2 regions of the Bacillus sp. C-3-6 genome follow, and region 1 is predicted to be linked to the other one. Evidence: predicted binding sites of a transcription regulator. Region 1 holds the regulator's gene; the other holds the start of a gene.
The links. The regulator Rex, encoded in region 1, represses fermentation and respiration genes when NADH is low (regulators of the CRP and FNR family bind a similar motif). The targets are predictions, from matches to a motif close to TTGTGAAATATTTCACAA.
Positions count from the first base shown of each region.

Region 1 (4,744 bases):
CTAAAGCTTCGCCTTCTACATCTTCAGCAATGATAAGAAGTGGTTTACCTTGTTGTACCACTTGCTCTAATACTGGTAAGATTTCTTGAATGTTAGAAATCTTTTTGTCAGTAATTAAGATGTATGGGTTATCAAGAACTGCTTCCATTTTATCAGAATCAGTAATCATGTAAGGGGATGCATATCCACGATCAAATTGCATACCTTCTACTACGTCTAATTCTGTTGTGAATCCTTTAGACTCTTCTAAAGTAATAACGCCGTCGTTACCAACGCGCTCCATTGCTTCAGCGATTAATTGACCTACTTCTTCGTCAGCTGCAGAAATAGCAGCTACTTGTGCGATAGAAGATTTGCCTTCGATTGGTTTAGAAATCGTTTTTAATTCTTCAATTGCAGCAGTAACAGCTTTTTCGATACCTTTACGAAGACCCATTGGGTTAGCACCAGCTGTTACGTTTTTAAGACCTTCACGAATCATAGCTTGCGCTAATACAGTTGCAGTTGTTGTTCCGTCACCAGCTACATCATTTGTTTTGCTAGCAACTTCTGCTACTAATTTCGCACCCATGTTTTCGAATGCATCTTCTAATTCGATTTCTTTTGCGATTGTTACACCATCATTTGTAATAAGTGGTGAACCAAATTTTTTCTCAAGTACAACGTTACGACCTTTTGGTCCAAGTGTTACTTTTACTGCGTTTGCAAGAGTGTCGACACCGCGAAGCATCGAACGACGTGCTTCTTCACTAAATTTAATATCTTTTGCCATAATAATTGACCCCCTTGGATTTTTTAAGATTTATATAATTAACCGATAACTGCTAAAATGTCACTTTCACGTAAAATCAAGTAGTCTGTACCTTCATATTTCACTTCAGTACCTGCATATTTTGAGAAGATGATAAGATCACCTGCTGCTACCTCTAAAGCAACACGCTCACCATTTTCAAGCACTCGACCAGTACCTACTGCAACAACTTTACCCTCTTGTGGTTTTTCTTTTGCAGTATCTGGTAATACAATACCACTTGCTGTTTTTTCTTCTGCTTGAACAAGCTCAATTACAACGCGATCACCTAATGGCTTTAGCATGAACAATAACCTCCTCATTTTGTATGTAAATTTTATTTATTAGCACTCAAGTCATCCGAGTGCTAACACACTTATAATAATAAATAATCTCAATTTCTTTTGCAAGTAAAAAAATCATAATTTTTTCGCAAATTACTATATAAACTTTCTATATAGAATACTGCCTTTACTATATGAATCGTTGTTTCCCCTACTCGTATGTTACAATATGAAAGACACCCTAAGTTGTTTTCGCTAAACGTACAACTTTTTCCTGTCTCCTACTTTAATTTCAAATACGGATTTACAAAAAAATCATAATTCGAATGAAAGTTTATATCGTAGATAACATATTTACATGTTATCCTACCTCATCTCATACACTAGAGTTAGAAAGGATGGTTAAACTATTTGAAGAAACAATACTGGTGGATTATCGTTACATACATTTTAATGCAGTTATCTGGAATTGTTGGATTACCACTTCTCCTAAAAACAGGACTCTATGATAATAGAGGATTTACCATGGAGGAAAAAGGACAAATCATAACGGGACACTGGGCAATTATTAGCTTCTTTGTTGCATTATGTATCGTACTTTGGTTACTTAGAACAGACATTCGTGACAGGCATTTAGATGCAATGCGCTCTTCTGTTCCAGCTACTATTGGATGGATTTTCATCGGCTTCTTCTTGGCTTTCTTTTCACAAATAGTTGCCGGTATGATCGAGATGCAGCTGCTAGGAATTAAACAAGGTTCAGAAAATACAATGAAACTGATGGAAATTGCAAGAACGACACCTTGGTTCCTTATTGTCGTATCTATAATCGGACCTATCTTGGAAGAAATCGTATTTAGAAAAATTTTATTTGGTACACTTTATAAGAAGTTTAACTTCTTTATTGCAGCTATCATTAGTTCGCTTGTATTTGCAGCAATCCATTTTGATTTTACTCACTTATTGGTATACACTGCTATGGGGCTCGTATTCGCCTTCTTATATGTGAAGACGAAGCGTATTATCGTTCCGATTGCAGCTCATGTTGCGATGAATACATTAGTCGCTATTGGGCAAATTTTTATGAGCAATGAGCAAATTCAAGAAATGATTAAAGAAGCTGAAAAAATGCAAGGCTTTATCGGAGGATTTTTTGTATGAGAAACTCACCATTGTTCATGGCTGCACTATACTTCCTTCTTGGATGTATCTTTACACGCTTCGCCATTACGAACGTAACAGATACAATCTGGAATGTGTGGACAATACTATTTGCAGTTATGGCAACAATTGATTTTAATTTGGCACTTCGCCTTATATTAGTTAAATTCACAAAGAAGAAACAATAATAAAACGCAGAGGTCGCTTCCTCTGCGTTTTATTGTGGATAGTTTTTCAAAAAGTAAACTAATGTTTGTAACTCTACAGCTAAATCAATATGATGAATTCTAATATTCTCTGATACGTTTAATCGTGCTGGTGTGAAATTCAAAATACCATGCACGCTCGTTTCAGCTAATCTATCTGCTACAGCTTGTGCTACTGTAGCCGGTACTGTTAATATTGCCACTTGTATATCATTTGATAATCTCTCTTCTAATTCATCTAAATGGTATACAGGAATGCCCCCGATTTCTGTTCCAACTTTCTCTTCACTAACATCAAATGCCATTTCAATTTTTGTATTATTGTTTTTCGTGAAATTATAATGTAAGAAAGCGGTCCCTAAATTACCTACTCCAATAAGTGCTACACGCGTTATATCATCTTGATCAAGTGTTTCGCGGAAAAATGATAATAAATAATTTACGTTATATCCATATCCCTTTTTCCCTAACGCTCCAAAATACGAAAAATCTCTTCGTATTGTTGCGGAATCTACTTTTACCGCTTCACTCAATTCGGCCGATGAAACACGCTGCTTACCAGAAAGAGATAAGTTTTGGATAAATCGATAGTATAGAGGCAATCTTTTAGCAGTGGCTTGTGGAATCTTTTGCTGATCCATATAACCTCTCCTCTCTTCCTATCTTTATTCATATACTTTAATCAAATACAGAAGTTTAGCACTCATTAAATTCCTTGTATAATAAAGAGAAGAAGTATTCTCTCTTATTTTAAACTATACACTATTTTTAGTATGATTGAGAAATATAAACATGGCAAAGTTAAGAAATTATTTGAGGTGAAAACATTGATTTTATTACAAGTAAATGGACTTTCGAAATTATACGGTGCAGAAACAATTCTTGCAAACATAAAATTGGAAGTACAAACAAAAGATCGTATCGCATTAGTTGGAAGGAATGGAGCTGGAAAATCTACATTATTAAAAATTATCGCTGGTGAGTTATCACATGATGGTGGCGAAATTATAAAACCGAAAGATGTCTCAATCGGGTATTTAGCTCAAAATACCGGCCTAGAAACGTCTTTAACAATTTGGGATGAAATGCTAACCGTCTTTACCCACTTACAGCAAATGGAGACAAAACTTCGAAGGCTTGAGCAAGAAATGGGAAAAGAAGAAAACTTTTCAAACGAAGCTATATATGAAAGATTGTTAGCTGATTATGACCAATTGCAACTCAATTATAAAGATCAAGGTGGATATCAATATGAAGCGGATATTCGCTCCATTTTAAGCGGCCTTGGCTTCCCAGTTGAAACGCACCAGACGACGATTTCTACTTTAAGCGGTGGGCAAAAAACAAGATTAGCTCTTGGGAAATTATTATTAACAAAACCAGACTTACTTATTTTGGACGAGCCTACAAACCATTTAGACATCGAAACATTAACATGGCTTGAGCAATATTTACAAGGTTATCCTGGCGCAATATTAATCGTTTCACATGACCGTTATTTCTTAGACAAACTCGTTACACAAGTATATGAAATTTCGAATAAAGAAAGCAGACGATTTGTTGGTAACTACAGTAAATATTTAGACTTAAAATCAGCATTATATGAGCAAGAAATGAAACGTTACGAAAAACAACAAGATGAAATCGCAAAACTTGAGGACTTCGTTCAAAAGAATATAGCTCGCGCCTCTACAACGAAACGTGCTCAAAGTCGCCGTAAACAACTAGACAGAATGGAATTATTAACGAGACCATTAGGGGATTCTAAGTCAGCATCATTCCACTTCGATATTGAAAAGCAAAGTGGAAATGATGTTTTACAAGTAAAGGATGCAACCATTGGCTATGATGAGGACCCTATAATTGAAAACGTAACTATGCGCTTAACTCGCGGAGATAGTGTTGCTTTAGTTGGTCCAAACGGAATTGGGAAATCCACATTATTAAAATCTATTGTGAATAAGTTACCACTATTAAATGGCGATGTTTCTTTCGGATCAAATGTATCTGTTGGTTATTATGATCAAGAACAAGCAAACTTAACATCTTCTAAACGGGTTTTAAATGAACTATGGGATGAATATCCACTGCAACCTGAAAAAGAAATCCGTACTATACTCGGGAACTTTTTATTTACAGGAGATGATGTACTGAAACCAGTATCTTCCCTTAGTGGTGGACAAAAAGCTCGATTAGCTCTTGCGAAACTTATGATGCAAAAGTCAAATTTATTAATTCTGGATGAGCCTACGAACCACCTTGATTTAAATAGTAAAGAGATTTTAGAGAATGCTTTAATTGAT
Region 1 is NZ_CM137247.1:252,701-257,444, reverse strand. It holds gene groL (chaperonin GroEL) at 1-772, opposite strand, end outside; gene groES (co-chaperone GroES) at 811-1,095, opposite strand; gene ACW0JX_RS01495 (CPBP family intramembrane glutamic endopeptidase) at 1,486-2,235, shown strand; gene ACW0JX_RS01490 (YdiK family protein) at 2,232-2,423, shown strand; gene ACW0JX_RS01485 (redox-sensing transcriptional repressor Rex) at 2,453-3,082, opposite strand; gene ACW0JX_RS01480 (ABC-F family ATP-binding cassette domain-containing protein) at 3,269-4,744, shown strand, end outside.

Region 2 (4,744 bases), 140 kb from region 1:
TGCATTTAATATGATGTTAGGAAACTTAAGGGGCATGGTAAAAAATATTGATACAACATTTTCTTATACAAACAATCAAGTACAGCAGATTAGAAAACAAACAGGCGAAGCAACGAGACAAGCGCAAGGTGTATCTGAGACTCTTGCAGAGATTTCTTCAGGCGCTGAGCAATCAGCAGCATCAATTCAAGCAATTGTTTCTGCTGTTGATACAACGACGTCTATTGCAAGTGAAGTAGAAGAAAAAGCGAAGCAGTCTGATACGTTGTCTTCAGAAATGGTTCAAGCTTTAGGGCATAGTACTCGTGTCTTTACGTCTTTAATTCAAGGTATTCAAACATTGGCAAAAGAAAATGAAGATTCCATGCAAAATGTACAGAAGTTAGAAGAACGAATGAAACAAGTAGAACATATTGTGTCTGTTGTGAGTGCGATTGCTAGCCAAACGAATTTATTAGCACTAAATGCTTCTATTGAGGCAGCTCGCGCAGGAGAGCATGGAAGAGGTTTTGCGGTTGTTGCGGAAGAAGTACGTAAACTTGCTGATGAAAGTGATCATTCTGCAAGAAACATATCTCAGTTATTACGGAATATGCAAGATGAAGTACAACAAGTTGCAATGAAAATGACAGAACAAGTGAAAATAGCTAAAGAAGAGGCGAAACGTGGGGAAGCTACGGAATTAATTTTAAAAGAAATGTCATCAAGTGTTATGGAAGTAGCCGATGCAACTCAGCAAATTAGTAGTTATATGAATGAACAAGTGAGCCACATTCATCAAACAGGAGCACAAACAAAAGCTGTAGCAGCAATTGCTGAAGAAACGTCAGCTGGTTCGCAAGAAGTGGCGCGTGTGACGCTACAACAGTCTAAAAATATGATAGTAATCGATCAATTATTAAAGGATTTAGAGAAGCAAGCAACTGATTTGAAACAAACAATTGAACGATTTTCAATGTAAAAGGAAGAACAGAATGCTGTTCTTCTCTTTTTTATTTAGTTTGATTTAATATTTACAGTTAAACTATGAACGTTTCCGCAACATTCTTTTCTCTCCCTTTCGGATGAAAATTATAGCGAGCTATAATATTAAAAGGGGTGTCTTTTATGAAAAAAGAAAAAAGACAACGGTTAATTAAACAATTTGTAAAGGAGTATGAAATAGATAAGCAAGAAAGATTAGTAGAATTGTTAGCAAAAAAAGATGTATTAGTAACACAAGCTACGGTTTCTCGCGATATTCGTGAGTTAAACTTAACGAAGGTACCTTCTCAAGAAGGATTAATGATATATAAAGTTTTCTCAGAAGAGCATTTACAAACTGATATAAAGTTAAAGAAAAAATTACGAGAAGTTGTTGTGAAAATTGATTGTGTAGATCAATTAATGGTTATTAAAACATTACCTGGTAATGCACATGTTATTGGTGTTTTATTTGATGAGTTAGATTGGAAAGAAAAAATAGGATGTATATGTGGAAATGATACATGCCTTATAATTTCACAGTCGAAATCAGATAGGGAGATTATAGAAGAAAGATTAAATTTAATTATTTAGATGCAAAAATCCTGTTTTTAATAAAATTAAAAACAGGATTTTTGTTTAAATGCGGAAGTTAAATATTCAACATATATGCGTAATATATGTGTTTTTTATTGAAAAAGCGAGAGAGTTTGTTATAAAAATACAAATTCGTATGATTTAAAAAAAATAACTTGTTTAATATTTCACAATGATAATGTGGATGCTTTCACAAAGATAAAAGTGCAGAGCATTTATTATGTACTTGTAAGACATCAAACATATTTAAAAGGAGGTACAACAAATGAAACATCCGATACATGTTACTTCAGAAATTGGGGAATTACAAACGGTTTTATTAAAACGACCGGGTAAAGAAGTGGAAAACTTGACGCCAGATTATTTGCAGCAATTATTATTTGACGATATTCCATACTTACCAATTATTCAAAAAGAGCATGATTATTTTGCACAAACGTTACGCAATCGGGGTGTTGAAGTTCTTTATTTAGAAAAACTAGCCGCTGAGGCGTTAGTAGATAAAAAACTTCGAGAAGAATTTGTTGATCGTATTTTAAAAGAAGGACAGGCTGACGTAAATGTTGCACATCAAACTTTAAAAGAATATTTACTTTCCTTTTCAAATGAAGAATTAATTCAAAAAATTATGGGCGGTGTACGGAAAAACGAAATTGAAACAAGTAAGAAGACACATTTATATGAATTAATGGAAGATCATTATCCGTTTTACTTAGATCCAATGCCTAATTTATATTTTACTCGTGATCCAGCAGCTAGCGTGGGCGATGGCTTAACGATAAATAAGATGAGAGAACCAGCGCGTAGACGTGAATCATTATTCATGGAGTACATCATTAAATATCACCCAAGATTTGCAAAACATAATGTACCAATCTGGTTAGATCGTGATTATAAATTTCCAATTGAAGGTGGCGACGAGCTAATTTTAAATGAAGAAACAATTGCGATTGGAGTGTCTGCTCGTACTTCAGCTAAAGCAATTGAACGTTTAGCTAAAAATCTCTTTAGCCGACAAAATAAAATTAAGAAAGTGTTAGCAATAGAAATTCCAAAATGCCGAGCATTTATGCATTTAGATACAGTATTTACAATGGTTGATTATGACAAGTTTACAATTCATCCAGCCATTCAAGGGCCAAAAGGGAATATGAATATTTATATTTTAGAAAAAGGATCAGATGAGGAAACTCTTAAAATTACACATCGTACTTCTTTAATGGAAGCATTAAAAGAGGTATTAGGCTTAAGTGAATTAGTTCTTATTCCATGTGGAGGAGGAGATGTAATTGCTTCTGCTCGTGAACAATGGAATGATGGCTCGAACACATTAGCAATCGCACCAGGTGTAGTTGTTACATATGATCGCAACTATGTATCCAATACGTTATTACGGGAGCACGGTATAGAAGTAATTGAAGTGCTAAGTTCGGAATTATCTCGTGGTCGTGGGGGTCCACGTTGCATGAGTATGCCAATTGTTCGTAAAGATATTTAGTATAAATAACGGAGAAAGTAGGGATGAAGTATGTTAATGACTAGACCAAATTTAAAAGGAAGAAGCTTTCTAGCAGAAAAAGATTTTACACAAGAAGAATTGTTATATTTTCTAGATTTGGCAGCAGAATTAAAAGAGAAAAAGAAAAATGGTATCCCGCATCATTATTTAGAAGATAAGAATGTAGCGCTCTTATTTGAAAAAACCTCCACTCGTACGCGCTGTGCATTTACAGTAGCATGTACAGATTTAGGGGCGAATCCTGAATATTTAGGGAAAGGTGATATTCAGCTTGGGAAAAAAGAATCCGTAGAGGATACAGCAAAAGTGTTAGGGCGTATGTTTGACGGAATTGAGTTTCGTGGATTTAATCATGAGACTGTAGAATCTTTAGCACAAAATTCTGGTGTGCCAGTTTGGAATGGATTAACAGACATGTGGCATCCAACACAAACACTAGCAGATTTATTAACAATTAGAGAACATGTAGGGAAGTTGAAAAATGTGAAGCTCGTTTACGTTGGAGATGGACGAAATAATGTTGCTAATAGCTTACTAGTTGGTGGAGCAATCGTTGGAATGGATGTACGTATTTGCACACCAGAATCTTTATGGCCTGCACAAGAAGTAATTGATTTAGCAAAAAAATATAATGAACAGGTAATGATAACAAGTAATGTGGAAGAAGCTGTTGCGAATGCAGATGTAATTTATACAGATGTATGGGTGTCTATGGGGGAAGAAGAAAAATTTGCTGAACGTGTCGAGTTATTGAGACCTTATCAAGTAAATATGAAAATGATTAAAGAAACAGGGAATGAAAACGTGATTTTCTTACATTGTTTACCTGCATTTCATGATGTTGAAACGATGTATGGCGAAGAAGTTTACGAGAAATATGGGTTGAAAGAAATGGAGGTAACTGACGAAGTATTCCGCAGTAAACATTCAAAAGTATTTGATCAAGCTGAAAATAGAATGCATACAATTAAAGCGGTTATGGCAGCTACTTTAGGAAACATGGAGTAAAGAAGAAAGGGAGTCTTCCTTTCTTCTTTCTCCTCCTTTAGACACTATCATTCACTATTGCTTTTGTATTGTTATTACAATTAAAGAGAGGTGAGTGGAATGGGTGAAGATAAGAAATTAGGGTTGTTTACACTAACGGCTCTTGTAGTTGGGTCTATGATTGGCGGTGGAGCCTTTAATTTAGCGAGTGATATGGCAAAAGGTGCTGGTGCTGGAGCCATTATTATTGGCTGGGTTATAACAGGAATTGGAATGATTGCACTTGGATTATCTTTTCAAAATCTAACTGTAAAACGGCCAGATTTAGATGGTGGTATTTTTAGCTATGCAAAAGCAGGATTTGGTAATTTTATGGGATTTAATAGTGCGTGGGGATACTGGCTATCTGCTTGGCTTGGGAATGTAGCTTACGGTACATTATTATTTTCTTCATTAGGATATTTCTTCCCGATCTTTGAAGGCGGTCAAAATGTAGAATCCATTATTGGTGCAAGCGTATTATTGTGGTGTGTTCACATGTTAATTTTACGTGGAGTTCAATCAGCAGCACTTGTGAATTTAGTAACTACAATCGCAAAATTAGTACCTGTATTTGTATTTATTGTCATAGGAATCTTCGCGTTTCATATTGATACATTCTTAGATGGATTTTGGGGG
Region 2 is NZ_CM137247.1:397,256-401,999, forward strand. It holds partial or broken gene ACW0JX_RS02105 (HAMP domain-containing protein) at 1-19, shown strand, start outside; partial or broken gene ACW0JX_RS02110 (methyl-accepting chemotaxis protein) at 389-961, shown strand; gene argR (arginine repressor) at 1,108-1,557, shown strand; gene arcA (arginine deiminase) at 1,826-3,058, shown strand; gene argF (ornithine carbamoyltransferase) at 3,089-4,087, shown strand; gene arcD (arginine-ornithine antiporter) at 4,187-4,744, shown strand, end outside.
Region 2: arcA (arginine deiminase) is a predicted target of Rex. The motif match lies at 1,716-1,733, and genes of this name have one in related genera.